DNA from 2 places in the Alteromonas sp. S167 genome. Region 2 is predicted to be linked to the other one. Evidence: predicted binding sites of a transcription regulator. Region 2 holds the regulator's gene; the other holds the start of a gene.
The links. Region 2 encodes LexA, which represses DNA repair genes until DNA is damaged. Its sites were predicted from a motif close to TACTGTATNNNNATACAGTA; they were not measured.
Positions count from the first base shown of each region.

Region 1: the regulator LexA is predicted to act here: its motif matches at 4,047-4,066, upstream of V7R35_RS06395 (YebG family protein).

Region 1 covers NZ_JAZETR010000003.1:92,523-100,502, forward strand. Annotated here, with positions in the region: gene V7R35_RS06375 (efflux RND transporter permease subunit) at 1-2,411, opposite strand, end outside; gene rplI (50S ribosomal protein L9) at 2,746-3,198, opposite strand; gene rpsR (30S ribosomal protein S18) at 3,225-3,452, opposite strand; gene rpsF (30S ribosomal protein S6) at 3,464-3,865, opposite strand; gene V7R35_RS06395 (YebG family protein) at 4,112-4,399, shown strand; gene V7R35_RS06400 (ABC transporter ATP-binding protein) at 4,715-5,464, shown strand; gene V7R35_RS06405 (ABC transporter permease) at 5,461-6,813, shown strand; gene V7R35_RS06410 (methyl-accepting chemotaxis protein) at 6,850-7,980, opposite strand, start outside.
Region 2 covers NZ_JAZETR010000003.1:275,459-283,438, reverse strand. Annotated here, with positions in the region: gene V7R35_RS07235 (sensor domain-containing diguanylate cyclase) at 1-992, shown strand, start outside; gene lexA (transcriptional repressor LexA) at 1,086-1,709, shown strand; gene coxB (cytochrome c oxidase subunit II) at 2,292-3,455, shown strand; gene ctaD (cytochrome c oxidase subunit I) at 3,465-5,078, shown strand; gene V7R35_RS07215 (cytochrome c oxidase assembly protein) at 5,142-5,729, shown strand; gene V7R35_RS07210 (cytochrome c oxidase subunit 3) at 5,755-6,633, shown strand; gene V7R35_RS07205 (DUF2909 domain-containing protein) at 6,653-6,862, opposite strand; gene V7R35_RS07200 (SURF1 family protein) at 6,908-7,612, shown strand; gene V7R35_RS07195 (hypothetical protein) at 7,605-7,980, shown strand, end outside.

The sequences.
Region 1 (7,980 bases), 180 kb from region 2:
TTCACGTTTACGGTTAATGTACGACGACCATCAATACGCTGAATCCGACTTGGCCCTACTGCACGCTGAATTTCAACCAGTTCACCTAATTGAACGACTTCGCCAACCGGTGTCATTAAAGGCGTGCTATTTACCTCTTCCGGCGTAGCCCAAGGCTCTGAGCGAAAGATAATGTTCATACGTTTAACGCCGTCGAAGTATTCGCCTACGTACATGCCATCGCCCATAGCGCGCACAAGACTGCCCATAGCACCTCGATTAAGGCCAACTTCCATCATACGTGCGTCATTGGGATAAAAACGAAGCTCGGGTTCGGCTTGTTCTAGTGATGGGTTTGCTCTGGCGTTAGCATTTGGAAAAACTTCCCGTAGTTTATCTAGTCCGGCTTGTGCGGCCACGCCCAGCATCTCTTGGTCTATGCCCTGCAAGTGAATGTCGATAGAACGACCATTTCCAAAGCCACCGAAAAGGTTTCCTTGCTGAGCAAATGCTTGTGTATCGGGAAGGTCTTTTAAAATCTCGTCGCGAACGATAGCTTCAAGTTCTTTCACCTTCGACTGGTCCTTGGCTCTTACACCAAGCGTGCCGCCATTAGGCCAGGTAATAATGTAGTAATTCTTAAGCGCAGGTTGCTTGTCACCGTCCATGTAGGGTTTAAGGCGTTCGACAACAACAGGAATAACTTCCTCAGAGATGAAGTTCTCGCTCGCACCTGCCGGCAAACTTAAGAAAGCGTCAACAGCATCACGCTTCACAGGCGGTAAGTAATCCATTGACGGCATAAGCATTACGCTGCCAGCCACAGGCACTCCCATAAGCGTCAGCACCAGTATTATTCGACGGGTCTGCGTGGCAGAAAGTCGCATTATATTGCCGGTGATTTTTGCCCACAGCCGTTGCAGGCTATCTTCTGGCATCTCGCCCTTCAAATAACGAGATGCCACAACAGGTAGCACAGTAACGGCAACAACAAGCGACATACACACCGCGATGGCAATGGTTAACGCTAAGTCTGCAAAAAGCTGACCTTCTACATCTTCTAGAAACATCACGGGTATGAATATAGCTACGGTTGTCGCCGTTGACGCCATTAGCGCGCCAAACACTTCTTTTGTGCTCTTATATGCGCTCTCTTCATCGCTTGCCACACTTTTGCGAGTTCGTACTATATTTTCAAGCACTACTATCGCCGCATCTAGCACCATGCCTACCGCGAAGGCTAAACCAGCAAGAGAAATAATGTTAAGTGAGCGCCCTGTAATTTGTAGAACAACAAAGGTGCTTAACAAAGAAATGGGAATGGCTAATGCCACGATGAGTGTGGCGCGAAGCTGTCGCATGAATGCCCACAGAATTCCTATGGCCAATAGCACGCCAATAAACAGGTTGCTTGTGACCAACTGTACTGCTCTGTAAATGAATACCGACGCATCGAAGCTTTGTACCATCACCAATTGTTGAGGTGCTAAGTCGTTCGCGTTTATTTGGGCAACTCTGTCTTTAACCGCCTCCAATGTTGCAAGCACATTAGCGTCGTTTTGTCTGTCTACACGAATTGAAATGGCTGGGTTACCGTTTTGCACGCTAGCGTTAGCGCCGTCAGCCCTAGTTATCTTAATATCTGCTATGTCGTTGAGCCTGATAGGGCTTCCATCTCGCCATTCAAGGATCATCTCGCCCATTTGCGTAGGCTGATAGCGCCCCTCAAAGCGCAACGTGTAGCGACGACGACCAACATCTACAAAGCCGCCAGAGACGTCATTTGCTCGCCCGAGTTCATTAGCAACAGCCGTTAAATCGATACCAAGCTGAGCAGCCTTAAAGGGGTCGAAAATAATTTGAAACTCCTCAACACCGCCCACACCGCTTTCCATTCTTGCGCGAGCAACACCTGGAATACTCTCTAATTGTGGTTTAATGACATCGGTAAAGTACGTCACGTATGAGTTAATTTCATTCGGGTTACCGGGTAACCGCTGTAAGAAAAAATAGGTTAACGCTGGCGCATCGCCGCCGCTGCCCGCCAACATAATATTCGGAGAAAGTGCATCTCGAGGAAGCGGTGGTACGCGATTCATGCGGCTAATGACTTCAATTAGCGTTTTCTGCATGTCGGTACCCAAACCGAATTCCAAGTTAATCCAAGCATTACCTTGATTTGACCAAGTTCTCATAGACTCTAAACCCGGAATACCCTGCAGCACCTCTTCCTGTGGCTCAATAATTTCCGATTCAATTTCTAGCGGTGATGCTGCACGCCACGACGTCTGAATATTGATGTTAGGACGTTCTATGTCTGGGAATAGCTGAACGGGCAAATTTAATAAACTATAGAGCCCTAGAAACACCAAAAGGGTTATTCCTATGCCTACGCCCGTCGCGTTCTTAATTGCTAACTTTGTAATGTCCATCAGGATGCACTTATGCTTTTTATTGTCGGGTTTACTATAGGTCGCACAAGTGACAGAAAAAGTTTAAAGCCGCGACAATTAGATTTTTAGCGACTATTAACATTTATTTAATATTTGGTCTAAGAACCGCTATTTATCGCAGATAATTGAACGGATAAAACAGGTTATTTATCGGAAAATGACACAAATGATTACAAATACAGAGGCAAGGTTTTTTGAATAGATTTCTTAAATGGGTTTCTTGAGTAGGTTTCATGAATAGAGAATACAGAAGTTTTCTTCAGGCACAAAAAAAGCCGCTCAAAAGAGCGGCTTTTTTCAAATACGTCAGCGCTTACGCTTCAGCAATGATGATCACTTTGATTGAAGTGATAACGTCAGAGTGAAGTTGTAAGTCGATGTCATACTCACCAGTTTCACGAAGTGTACCAGTAGGTAGTTTAACTTCTGCTTTAGCAACTTCAACGCCAGCTGCAGTAATTGCATCAGCGATGTCACGTGTGCCAACAGAGCCAAATAGTTTACCTTCGTCACCAGCAGGAGCTGCGATAGTAACTTCAGCAAGCTCAGCAACTTTTTCAGCGCGTGCATTTGCAGCATCTAGTTGCTCAGCAATTTTCGCTTCAAGTTCAGCACGACGTGCTTCAAACTTTTCTACGTTGCCTTTAGTTGCAGGAACCGCTTTACCCTGTGGGAAAAGGAAGTTACGAGCGTAACCAGACTTAACAGTCACTTGGTCGCCCAGGCCGCCAAGGTTGGCGATTTTATCTAGTAGGATGATATTCATCTTAGCTAACCCTTATTTTCGCCAAATTACTTGTGTGAATCAGTGTACGGAAGCAACGCAAGGAAACGTGCGCGCTTAATCGCAGAAGACAGCTGACGCTGATATTTTGCGCTTGTACCAGTAATACGGCTAGGGACAATTTTACCGCTCTCAGTGATGTAGTTCTTAAGAGTAGCGATATCTTTGTAATCAATCTCAGTCACACCTTCTGCAGTGAAACGGCAGAACTTACGACGTCTGAAAAAACGAGCCATGGGTGATCTCCTTAAGCGTTGTCTTCAGTGGTTTCAGTTTTCTTTTCCGCGCGGTCTTGGCGAGGAGCAGAATCGTCACGACGCTCACGACGAGGCTCTTCTTTCATCATTGGAGAAGGCTCAGTCACAGCAGTCTTAGTGCGCATAACCATGTTACGTAGGATCACGTCGTTGAAACGGAAAGCATTTTCCAGCTCATCAACAGCTTCTGCAGATGCTTCAGCATTGATTAGTACGTAGTGGGCTTTGTGCAGCTTTTCAATTGGGTAAGCCAGTTGACGACGGCCCCAATCTTCTAAACGATGAATCTGACCACCGTCTTGCTTTAGGATTGTGGTATAACGCTCGATCATACCAGGTACTTGTTCACTCTGATCAGGGTGAACCATAAATACGATTTCGTAATGACGCATTATAGCTCCTTACGGTTGTAGCCTCGACAGTACAGCCGACTGTATGGAGACAAGGAACGAATTGGGATGGCTGTAAGGGCGCGCATTATACGCAGCAGTTGTAAATTGCACAAGCATTAATCACCTTAAAAACAGCGCCAATGCTGCACACAGTAAATAAATTTAACAATACAATGCAAAATACTGTTTATTTGTACAGCATTTTGTTGTACAGTTTTTGTGTCTTTAAAAAACAGGGGACCTACCATGGCCATTACTACACAGTACGTTGTTACACACAAAGGGGTAGAAAAATTGGTAACTACCGACAAAAAAGAAGCCGATCAATACGACAAAATGCTAGACGCAGCAGACAACTTGGCCGAGTACATCAATGCTAAAGGCATTAAGCTTGAAGATAATGTAGTAGAGGAACTCACTATTATGTTGTCGAAAAATAAAGACAAAATAAGCAAAATATTTAAAGGCGCAACTGCAGATAGCGTGCTAGAAGACGAAAGCGCGGAAGTGGTAAAGCTTCAAGCCAACGGCTAACACAATAAGCGCCGACTCATGGCTAAAATAGTAAGTTGAAACACACGAAAACCCGCTATTAGCGCCACAGTGTGTTTCAATTGCCTTCACTAATCTCACACATGTTAGAAATCAGTTTTCACTAGCGTCAATTCAAACAGTATCTTCTCAAAATAAAACGTCACTTTTAAATAAGATGCCGCTCCAATTAGTTATTTGATAACATAACGACGTCGATATCAGCAAAGCGCTGATCTTAGTGTTGAGTTGCACACGTTATGGCTAATCGAAAGTCTTATAGGAGACTTTGTTTGGTCTACACGAATGAAAAGCGTGATGAATTTGGTAGGGGCAGACGTGTCGAATAGCAAAACAGATGAAAAAGCGCCAGCGTTAGCGGTAAACATTGATACACTAACGTTCAGTTATACTAAAGGTAGCCCGCCCATACTTTCTATACCTAAATGGAAAGTGCCTAGCAATCAACATGTATTTTTATCGGGCCCTTCTGGCAGTGGTAAAAGTACCCTGCTGAACCTTCTAAGTGGTACGTTAAAACCTACTAGCGGTAACATCACATTGCTAGACAAACCTTTCTCTTCACTATCACCACGTCAGCGAGATAAATTTCGTGCACAGCATATCGGTGTGGTGTTCCAACAATTTAACCTTATTCCGTACTTATCGGTTGAGCAAAATATTAAAGCAGCGGTGTATTTCGCTAAAAAAGGCGCATCTAGTACCGAAGTGTACGAACGCATGCTTACACTGATTGATGCGCTTCGTCTTCCAACATCGGTATTAAAACAAAAAGCTGATGCACTGAGCATAGGTCAACAACAGCGAGTTGCTATTGCTAGAGCACTAATTAATAGCCCCGAGCTATTGATAGTTGATGAACCCACATCGGCATTAGATACCGCGGCAAGAGATAGCTTTATGACTTTGCTTAAGAGCGTTGCGAAAGACAGCACCATGATTTTTGTAAGCCACGACATGGGTATGGCCTCGCACTTCGATACTACATGCAGTATTAGTGACTTGTCGGACACAAACAATACAAAGCCAATGGGAGCGTTATCATGATAGGCAGTATTGCGCTCGAGAGTTTAAAACGTAGACGCAGTACGGCGCTGCTTACGCTTATTAGTATCACCATTAGTATTAGCTTATTGATTTCTGTAGACATTATAAGAACGCAAGTGAAAAGCAGTTTTACCAGAACGGTATCAGGCGTTGATCTAATTGTTGGCGCGCCGAGCGGGCAGCTAAACTTATTGCTTTCTTCAGTGTTCAACATTGGGACGCCAACAAAAGGAATAGAATGGGAAAGCGTAGCCGCGCTAAAAAATAATCGACAAGTAGATTGGATAATTCCACTTTCTCTTGGTGATACCCACAGAGGGTTTCGTGTTGTTGGCACAACAAACGCTTTTTTTACGCACTTTAAGTACGGTGATAAGCAAACACTAACCTTTAAAAACGGCGCAATGTTCAATACACCACTTGCTACCGTTGTGGGTGCCGACATTGCCGCAGACCTCGGCTACGAAGTAGGTGATAGCATTATTATTTCCCACGGCTTAGGTAATGTGTCGTTTAATAATCACGATGAACACCCTTTTGTAATTTCAGGCATATTGCAGAAAACAGGGACACCCGTAGACAAAGCCGTATACGTAACACTAGAAGGCCTTGAGGAAGCGCATAGTCCACATCAGGGACAGGGCAGCGCTTCTACAGGCATTACCCGCCCAAGCGCAATACAAAACCCCGCATCCGAGCATGAGCATGAGCATGAGCATGAGCATGAGCATGAGCATGAGCATGAGCATGAAAATGCTACAGAAAGCTTGGAAGACTACAACGCTAATGCCTTTACTCCAGAACAGGTTTCCGTAGTGATGATCGGGCTTAAAAACCGCGTAACGGCTTTGCAGCTTCAATATCGTATAAACCAGAATAAAACCACGCCGCTAATGGCTATTCTTCCCGGAATGGCGCTGGCTGAACTTTGGCAAATTATGGGTAATATAGAGGCACTTCTACTTGGGCTTTCAGCACTTATTGTGGCCTGTGCACTTATTGGCCTATCCACCATGTTGCTAGCGTCTATGCGAGAACGATATCAAGAAATCGCCGTGTTGCGCTCTATTGGCGCAGGTCCAGGTACCTTGCTGCTACTTATTCAATTGGAAGCCATGCTTTTAGCAGCAATAAGCACGGCACTTAGCATAGGGTTGGTTGTTGCAATAATGGCGCTAATCAAACCATGGTTAAGCAGCGAATACGGAATATTCTTAAGTGGCGCGCTATTGGGTAAAAGCAGCCTCATTATTATTTCTCTGATGCTGCTTGCTACGTATCTGGTATCGTTATTCCCAGCAATAGCGGCCTACAGACGAGGCCTTCACTCTGGGTTATCTGGCAGATAGGAAATAAGAGTGGTGACGATTAGCAAGTCGGTGGAGCTATTCGCCCACCCGCCTATTAGTGCTAAAACGAGTAATTAGCTCGTGTACTTGATTAACAGTTTGGCGTAAATCATCACTAGCGGCTAGCGATGCTTCCGATGAACGCTGAGTTTCAGCCGCGCCATCTGCCACTTCAACAAGCTGTTTGTTGATGTGCTCAGCCACCGTACTCTGCTGCTCTACAGCTGACGACATTTCAACAGTAGCGTCTGCAATACCTTTTACAGCGTTGTTTATTTCAAGTAATGCCCCACGTGTTTCTTCAACAATAGCGCTGCCGTGCTCAGCTGACGCTAGCCCTTCTGTCGACACGCGTACTGCGCGATCTGAGCGCTCGGCCAGTTCAGTAATGATATTGTGTATTTTGTCAGTAGATTCACGTGTTTTCGATGCTAGCGTGCGCACTTCATCTGCGACCACGGCAAAGCCACGTCCTTGTTCTCCAGCTCTTGCAGCTTCAATGGCGGCGTTAAGCGCCAACAAATTGGTTTGCTCCGCGATGGTAGAGATGATGTTAGCGGCTTCACCGATATCACTGGTTGACTGCGCCAGCTCAGTAACAGTTTCAGAAATAGACTCAACCGCCTTGCGCAGAGAAACAATGGCTTGCATGGCTTCTTCTGCTTTTTGGTTACCTCTATCTACGTTTTCAGCCGCCGTTTGCGAACTCTTAGCGTTACTTTCAACACGCTCAGCTACCTCTTGAATAGCTTGGCTCATTTGCGTAACCGCTGATGCGATTTGTTGCGTAGCCTGATTTTGTTGAACTACCGCTGCACTGGTGTTTTCTGCCTGTTCGTGGGTTGTGCTAGAAATATGCTCTAAACCATCAGAGGCGTCTTTAATGCGTGCTAATGCAGTTCGCGTTCGTGCTAACTCGCACCCCATAGCAAGTTTAGCCTGTGCCAAGTGCGGGGCATCGGGGAAATAAGACTGTGCTACAACCTCATTGTGATAGCTCTCAGGGCTTAAATTTAATAGCTCGTTCCACTCACTACGGTTTTTCATGTCTTGCGCAACCGTTAACACACCAATTGCAACGAGCGTTATTAAACTAGGCACCAGGCCTGTCATTACCCCCATTACAATGGCAAGTAAAAGGCCAATAAGTAAAGACGGCCAGACTCT
Region 2 (7,980 bases):
CGGCATGCCAGTCGGTCTTATCAGAGTTAATTGACATATCAGACAGCCAAATAGCCTTTATTGGCCAGATGCGAGACGTAGAAACGCAGCCCAAACTCTTTATACATGCAATTTCTGAAATTGTATGGGACAGTAAAAGCTTCACCCAATATGCTGAATATAGAAAGCGTAATTTATATTTTTCGTCGTTTGACAACTTATTTGGACAAGCCATTACGTCGGGCGAGGTCGTTATTAGTAATACCGCTGGAGCACATCCTGCTTCTAAAGGAACGCCACAAGGTCACCCCAGAATTAGTCGGTTCCTTGGTTTACCCATAAAAGTGAAAGACAGAGTAGTGGGTATTATTGGACTTGCGAATAAATTCTCACCATACACCAACGAGGATGCGGAGTTTTTTCAACCTTTATTAGACGCTCTTGCAGGGCTGTTTTATGCCGTAGACCTAGAGCAAGCTCGGGCCGAAGCAGAGGAAAAACTGCGTAAGTTAGCCATGACAGACCCGCTTACGGGGCTATTCAACCGGCGCGCGTTTATTGAGCAATGTGAGGACATGGCGAAAGATCATTGCAGTATTTTTGTTGTACTCATCGATATCGACCACTTTAAAAATGTAAACGATACCTATGGCCACGACGCTGGAGACTGTGCGCTTAAGCAAACCGCCGATATCATCAGCGATGCAATTAACGATGGAGACATTGTTGCACGTCTCGGCGGAGAGGAGTTTGCCATGGTAATTCGTGGTGAATGTGAGCGTGAAGCGAAGAAGCGTTTAGACTCATTGCGAAAGCGTATAGCCGCTACAAAAATGTCTTATAAAAAAGACACACTGCAACTAACGGTAAGCATGGGCGTAACCTTTGTTGACGACGGTTTTAATATGGATTTTAGTGCGCTGCTGTCTTTAGCTGACCAAGCCTTGTATGACGCTAAAGCTAATGGGCGAGACAGAATTGAGTGGGCACCATTCACCAAAAAAGCCGTTTAAGAAAACGGCTTTTTTAGAGAGCGTTACTTAGTTCTTGTTATTTCGTATTAGGTGTATATAATTACAGGAACTGTATGAACAGACAGGTCTTTTATGCGCCCATTAACAGCTCGACAAACCGAAGTTTTAGAACTTATCAAAACCACTATGCAAGAAACGGGAATGCCTCCAACGCGTGCGGAAATTGCCCGTCAGCTTGGTTTTCGTTCTGCTAATGCTGCCGAAGAGCATTTGAAAGCACTTGCTAGAAAAGGTGTTATTGACATTTTGCCGGGCACCTCTAGAGGTATCAAACTCAATATTCCGCTTGAAGATTCTGTAGAAGAAGATGGTTTGCCACTCATTGGCCGAGTGGCCGCTGGTGAGCCTATTCTTGCGCAAGAGCATGTAGAGTCGCATTACAAAGTCGATCCTGCACTGTTTCAGCCACAGGCTGACTTCTTGCTTCGTGTTAACGGCATGAGTATGAAAGATATTGGTATTTTAGATGGTGACTTACTCGCAGTGCATCGCACTACGGACGTTCACAATGGCCAAGTCGTGGTAGCTCGTGTTGATGAAGACGTAACGGTTAAACGCCTTGAAAAACGTGGCAGAGAAGTACTGCTACATGCCGAAAACGAAGAGTTTTCTCCAATTAAAGTGGACTTAGCCTCACAGCCTTTTGCTATCGAAGGTATTGCTGTAGGTGTAATTAGAAATGCAGACTGGATGTAGAGTTTTATCCAACTCAACCAAAAGCGGCCTATTAGCCGCTTTTTTTATACCTAAACTTTTGTTAATGATTGCACTATTGTGAAGCAAGGTTGTTTTTTGACCAAACGGATCAACTGAGTTAAAAAATTTAATACGCCCTCTTTTCCGCCGCGACATTGAAACAAAAATTTCACTTTTTAGCGTTTTATAATAAGTCTCGCCGTTTTAATTCCCTATCCACAATGTTTTAAATTGTTGTATTTAAACGCTTTTATTTAGAGTGAAAAATTATCTTATGTTCAAAATGGTTGTTTGAATCAAGGTTATTTGTTTGCAGCATTTGTGTTTATTTCTGCTATTGGACGGTATAGCTAGCTGAAACCAATGATTAAATTTTAAACACTTCATTAAAAATTTAATAGAAAAGACTAGACGGCAGTGAATAATCGCGCAATTATTAGTCAGGAATTAACAAAATAATAACAATGACTCTAAATTTGTTTTACAAGTTGCAGTTGTGGGTCAACCGTTCGCAAACCATCTGGTAGGGACAGCGCGCAAGAACATTTGGCGTTAATGGTTCTACCATTACGGAGGTGCTGAGTGAAACAACTAACGAACGTCATCGCAAAAGGGGCTGCGGCATTACCCTTTTTGTTATTTTCTCATTTTCTTTCTGCGCAACAGGCTGCTGAAGAAGTCTCTTCATTGAACCTACGGCGAGGAGCAACTGACATTAGCGGGCAAGTGTACGATTTGCATATGCTGATGTTCTTCATTTGCGTTGGTATTGCTGTGGTGGTGTTTGGCGTGATGTTCGCGTCTATGTATCTTCACAGAAAATCCCGCGGCGCTAAGCCCGCTAATTTCCATGAGAACGTAAAAGTGGAAATTGCATGGACAGTTGTGCCTTTCCTTATCCTTATCTTCATGGCGGTGCCAGCGGCCAATACACTGATTGCCATGGAAGACGTGTCTGAAGCGGACATGACGGTATTGGTAACAGGTTCGCAATGGAAGTGGCATTACAAGTACATGGACAGTGACGTTGAATACTATTCTTTACTGGCCACCCAGCGCGAGCAGATAGAAAATAAGTTTGAAAAGACAGATAACTATCTGCTTGAAGTCGATCGCCCCTTAGTTATTCCTACCGGTAAAAAAGTACGATTTCTTATCACGTCTGACGACGTTATCCATTCGTGGTGGGTACCCGATTTCGCAGTGAAAAAAGACGCTAACCCAGGTTTTATTAACGAGGCATGGGCCAAGGTGAATGAGCCAGGTATTTACCGAGGTCAGTGCGCTGAACTTTGCGGTAAAGATCACGGCTATATGCCCGTTGTTGTTATCGCCAAAGAGCCCGCCGCTTTCGAAGCTTGGATGGGAGAACAAGAAGACATTGTTCGCCAAGCAAAAGAGGAAGAGCAGCGCCTACTGTCGATGAACATGTCGATGGATGAGTTAATGAAGGAAGGCGAACGGGTGTACAACACAACATGTGCAGCGTGCCATATGCCAAACGGCGAAGGGCTACCAGGTGTATTTCCAGCGCTTAAAGGCAGCAAAATGGCCCTTGAAGATCAAAAAGGTCATATTGAAATTGTGCTTCATGGAAAGTCAGGAACCGCAATGCAGGCCTTTAACAAAATGCTAAGCCTTAAAGAGATTGCAGCGGTTGTGACTTATGAGCGCAATGCGTGGGGTAACAACACGGGTGACATGGTGCAGGCGAAAGATGTCAACGACGTGGCAATGGGTAACTAGGAGCGAGTTATGAGTAAAGCAACTGACGTTATTTCGCCAGATTCATCTGTGCATCACGACGAACATGATCATCATGATCATATTCCAAAAGGTATTACCCGCTGGTTATTTACCACAAACCATAAAGACATAGGCACGCTGTACTTATGGTTCGCCTTTATTATGTTCTTAGTGGGCGGTGCCATGGCCATGGTTATTCGCGCCGAGTTATTCCAGCCTGGCCTACAAATTGTCGAGCCAAACTTCTTTAACCAAATGACTACGGTACACGGTTTAATCATGGTGTTTGGTGCGGTTATGCCAGCGTTTACTGGCTTAGCAAACTGGTTAGTGCCTATGATGATTGGTGCGCCAGATATGGCCTTGCCGCGCATGAACAACTGGAGCTTTTGGATATTACCTGGGGCATTTTTAATATTGCTTAGTTCACTGTTTATGGAAGGTGGTGGTCCTGCGTTTGGCTGGACATTCTATGCGCCGCTTTCAACAACCTACAGTGGCGATTCAACCGCACTGTTTGTGTTCTCGGTGCACATCATGGGTATCTCATCCATCATGGGTGCGATAAACGTTATTGTTACCATCTTCAACATGCGCGCGCCGGGCATGACATGGATGAAAATGCCGCTGTTTGTATGGACATGGTTAATCACTGCCTTCCTACTTATCGCGGTAATGCCGGTATTAGCAGGCGCTGTTACCATGGTGCTTACCGATAAGTTCTTTGGAACAAGTTTCTTTGATGCTGCGGGCGGCGGTGACCCCGTTATGTTCCAGCACATTTTCTGGTTCTTCGGGCACCCTGAAGTATACATAATGATTTTGCCGGCTTTTGGCATCATTTCACAAATTGTCCCTACATTCTCGCGTAAAAAGTTGTTTGGCTATGCCTCAATGGTTTACGCAACGGCATCTATTGCATTGCTGTCGTTTGTTGTTTGGGCACACCACATGTTTACCACGGGTATGCCGGTATACATGGAAATGTTCTTTATGTTTGCCACCATGCTGATATCAGTACCTACCGGTGTAAAAGTGTTTAACTGGGTGGCAACGATGTGGCGTGGCTCGCTTACATTCGAAATGCCTATGATGTTTGCTATTGCCTTTATTGTGCTGTTTACCATTGGCGGTTTATCGGGCCTTATGCTGGCCATTACACCGGTAGATTTCCAATATCACGACACATACTTTGTAGTAGCGCACTTCCACTACGTACTGGTGACAGGCGCCGTATTCTCCATTATGGCTGCCGTGTATTACTGGTTGCCTAAATGGACAGGCAAAATGTACGACACGACATTAGCTAAATGGCACTTCTGGTGTTCGCTCGTGTCAGTGAACGTGTTGTTCTTCCCTATGCACTTTGTAGGTTTAGCAGGCATGCCTCGTCGTATTCCCGACTATGCCCTTCAGTTCGCCGACTTTAACAAGTGGATAAGCTTGGGTGGTTTTGCGTTTGGTTTGTCGCAGCTGATTTTCTTGGCGCTTCTTATTAAAGCGTGCCGAAAACAGGGCGAACCAGTATCGGCACAAGTATGGGATGGTGCAGAAGGTCTAGAGTGGGAAATCCCCTCTCCTGCTCCTTATCACACCTTCGATACGCCACCTGTTGTGAAGTAACTCATGCTAGCTCAAGCGCGAATTTAATCGCGCTTGAGCAAGGCTTAGTTTGGAGACTGTGTTATGTCGCAAGCAAATGCAAACAACAAAATGGTACTAAAGCTTGTTGCCATTGTTATTGGCATGTTTGGTTTTGGGTTCGCCCTTGTGCCGCTTTATGACGTGTTTTGTGATGTAACAGGAATTAATGGAAAAACAGAAAACAGTGCAGCAGTTTATCAATCTGTAGAGATTGATGAGTCTCGTGAAATAACAGTGGAATTTATCACGCGCACCAATACGGGCATGCCGTGGGAGTTTCGCGCTGAAACACAGCGAGTAAAAGTACATCCAGGCGAACTGAATACGGTATCGTTTTATGTTCGAAATCCTGCCTCAAGCAATATTGTAGCGCAGGCTATTCCTTCTGTTTCTCCAGGTACAGCCGCGTTGTACCTCAATAAAACTGAATGCTTTTGTTTTAACCAGCAGCCCCTAGACGCTGGAAGTGAGGCCTACATGCCTATGCAGTTTTATGTTGACCCACAGCTTCCTAAAGAAATTACGTATTTTACATTGCAGTACACACTATATGACGTCACCGCGAGAGCAAGTGACCTAACGACAAAACCGAATCCCTTTATGGTTAGCGGCGCTGAAAGCGGCAAATAATCAACGTAGGGGTAAGGAGATAATAATGCAGCAAGAATACCAAAAATATTATGTACCCGCGCAAAGCCCATGGCCAATTGTAGGAGCGGTAGCGCTCTTTCTTATTGCCGTAGGTGCTGGAAATTTTGTAGTAGAAGCCACTAAAGGTGAGTCTGGCTACGGAGGTCATATCTTAACCGCCGGCATCATTGTGCTATTGGTGATGTTAGTAGGCTGGTTTAAAAATCAAATCGATGAGTCGATGTCAGGGCTTTATAGCGACCAGCTAGGCCGCTCTTACCGTCAAGGTATGAGCTGGTTTATCTTTTCTGAAGTGATGTTTTTCGCGGCGTTTTTTGGCGCACTTTATTATGCGCGCTTTATCGCCGTGCCATGGCTTGGCGGCGCATCAAATAATGCTATGACCAATGAAGTGCTGTGGCCAAGCTTTGAAGCAATGTGGCCTTTAGTGTCTACACCTGGCGGTATTCAAACTAAAGAAATGAGTGCGGCAGGGCTACCCACTATCAACACGGTTATTCTGCTCGTCTCTTCAGTAACGCTGCACTTTGCGCATTCGGGTTTGGAAGAAAATAAACGCAAGCAGCTTACTTGGATGCTTGGGCTTACTATATTGCTTGGCTGTGGCTTCTTATTTTTGCAAGTAGAAGAGTACATTCATGCGTACCGCGAACTTGGTTTAACGCTTCAGTCGGGTATATACGGCAACACGTTCTTTATGCTTACTGGGTTCCATGGCATGCACGTAACGCTGGGAACCATCATACTCATTGTGTTGTTTTTCCGCGTGTTAAAAGGGCACTTTACGCCAGATAACCATTTTGCATTTCAAGCGGGTAGTTGGTACTGGCACTTTGTAGATGTGGTTTGGGTAATGCTCTACATCTTCGTTTACGTGCTTTAAGCCCTGTTCGCGTCGAGCCCTAGTAAGGTCTGGGGTTCGGCGTTATTAGCCCTGTACCTATTGCAACAAGAATAATTATAACAATAACGGCAGATGTGAGAACGCGACGACCAATGTATTTGCTCATTGGGCCATTTTTAGGGTCGTTTTTCATCATTACTCGCATAGCCAAAAACAAGTTAACGATCATGTATATCACTAAGGCAACTAGGATTATTTTTATCATTATAAAGACCTCTGTTTTTCTTATTGGTTTTTGTAGGGTGCGTTAACTATGGCACAACGCACTCGCAAGCTGCTTCCTTGGTTACTCACTGCAATTAGTGTGGCAGCAATGTGCGGGCTTGGCTTTTGGCAGCTAGAACGTATGATCCAAAAGCAGCATCGTTTAGCTAGCATAGCGCAAAAGCAAAGCAATGGAAGTGTGAGTTTATTAACCGCGTTAACGAACGATGACCCACGTGACATTACCGTTACCTTCGACGGCGAGCCTGATACTACACATCTGGTTTTTCTAGATAACCAAATCCAAGATAAACGTGTTGGCTACGATGTAATCGTGCCGGTCAGAACGAATGCTGGCTGGGTATTAGTGAATTACGGTTGGGTATCTGCACCTGATATGCAGCGCACGCTGCCGACAATAAAAATCGATAAAGGTCTTCTTTCTTTCAGAGGCATTGTGTCGGTGCCGGGTATTAACCCCTTGATAACAGAAACCAATACACAGTCATGGGTTTTCCCCGCGCTGGTTCAGCAAATTGACTTTGCAGATCTCAGTCAGCGCCTGAATCGCGACTTATTACCTTATGTTATTCAACTCACAACAGACGATGTTGCGTTTGTGCGCGACTTTCGCCCTGTAGTGATGTCTCCAGAAAAGCACCTTGGCTACGCCGTGCAATGGTTTGGATTAGCCGTTGCCGCTGCAGCTATAGGCGGCTTTGCCATTAGTAAAAAAGGACGTAGTTATGAGTGATACTGCATCAACTAAAAACGCGGCTTCAAAACGCACTTTGCTACTTATGATAGCGGTGTTTGTTATTCCTGTAGTGTTAGCAAAGCTAGCACTAGAGAACGACTGGTTTACTAAAGCTGCCACTAATAAAGGGCAATTACTATCACCTACCATTGATATGACTTCAGTGTTGCAAGATGCAGCACCGAAATGGCGAATGCTTTACGTTATGCCTGAAAACTGCGATGCAGTCTGTGAAAACGCGTTGTTTAGCATAAATCAGGTGTGGCTGGCGCTAGGAAAAGAGTCTGACAGAGCAGAAGCCTTAGTACTTACTACCGACAACAGCGACCCTAAAGCGCTTGCTGCGTTAACTCAGTACCCCAACG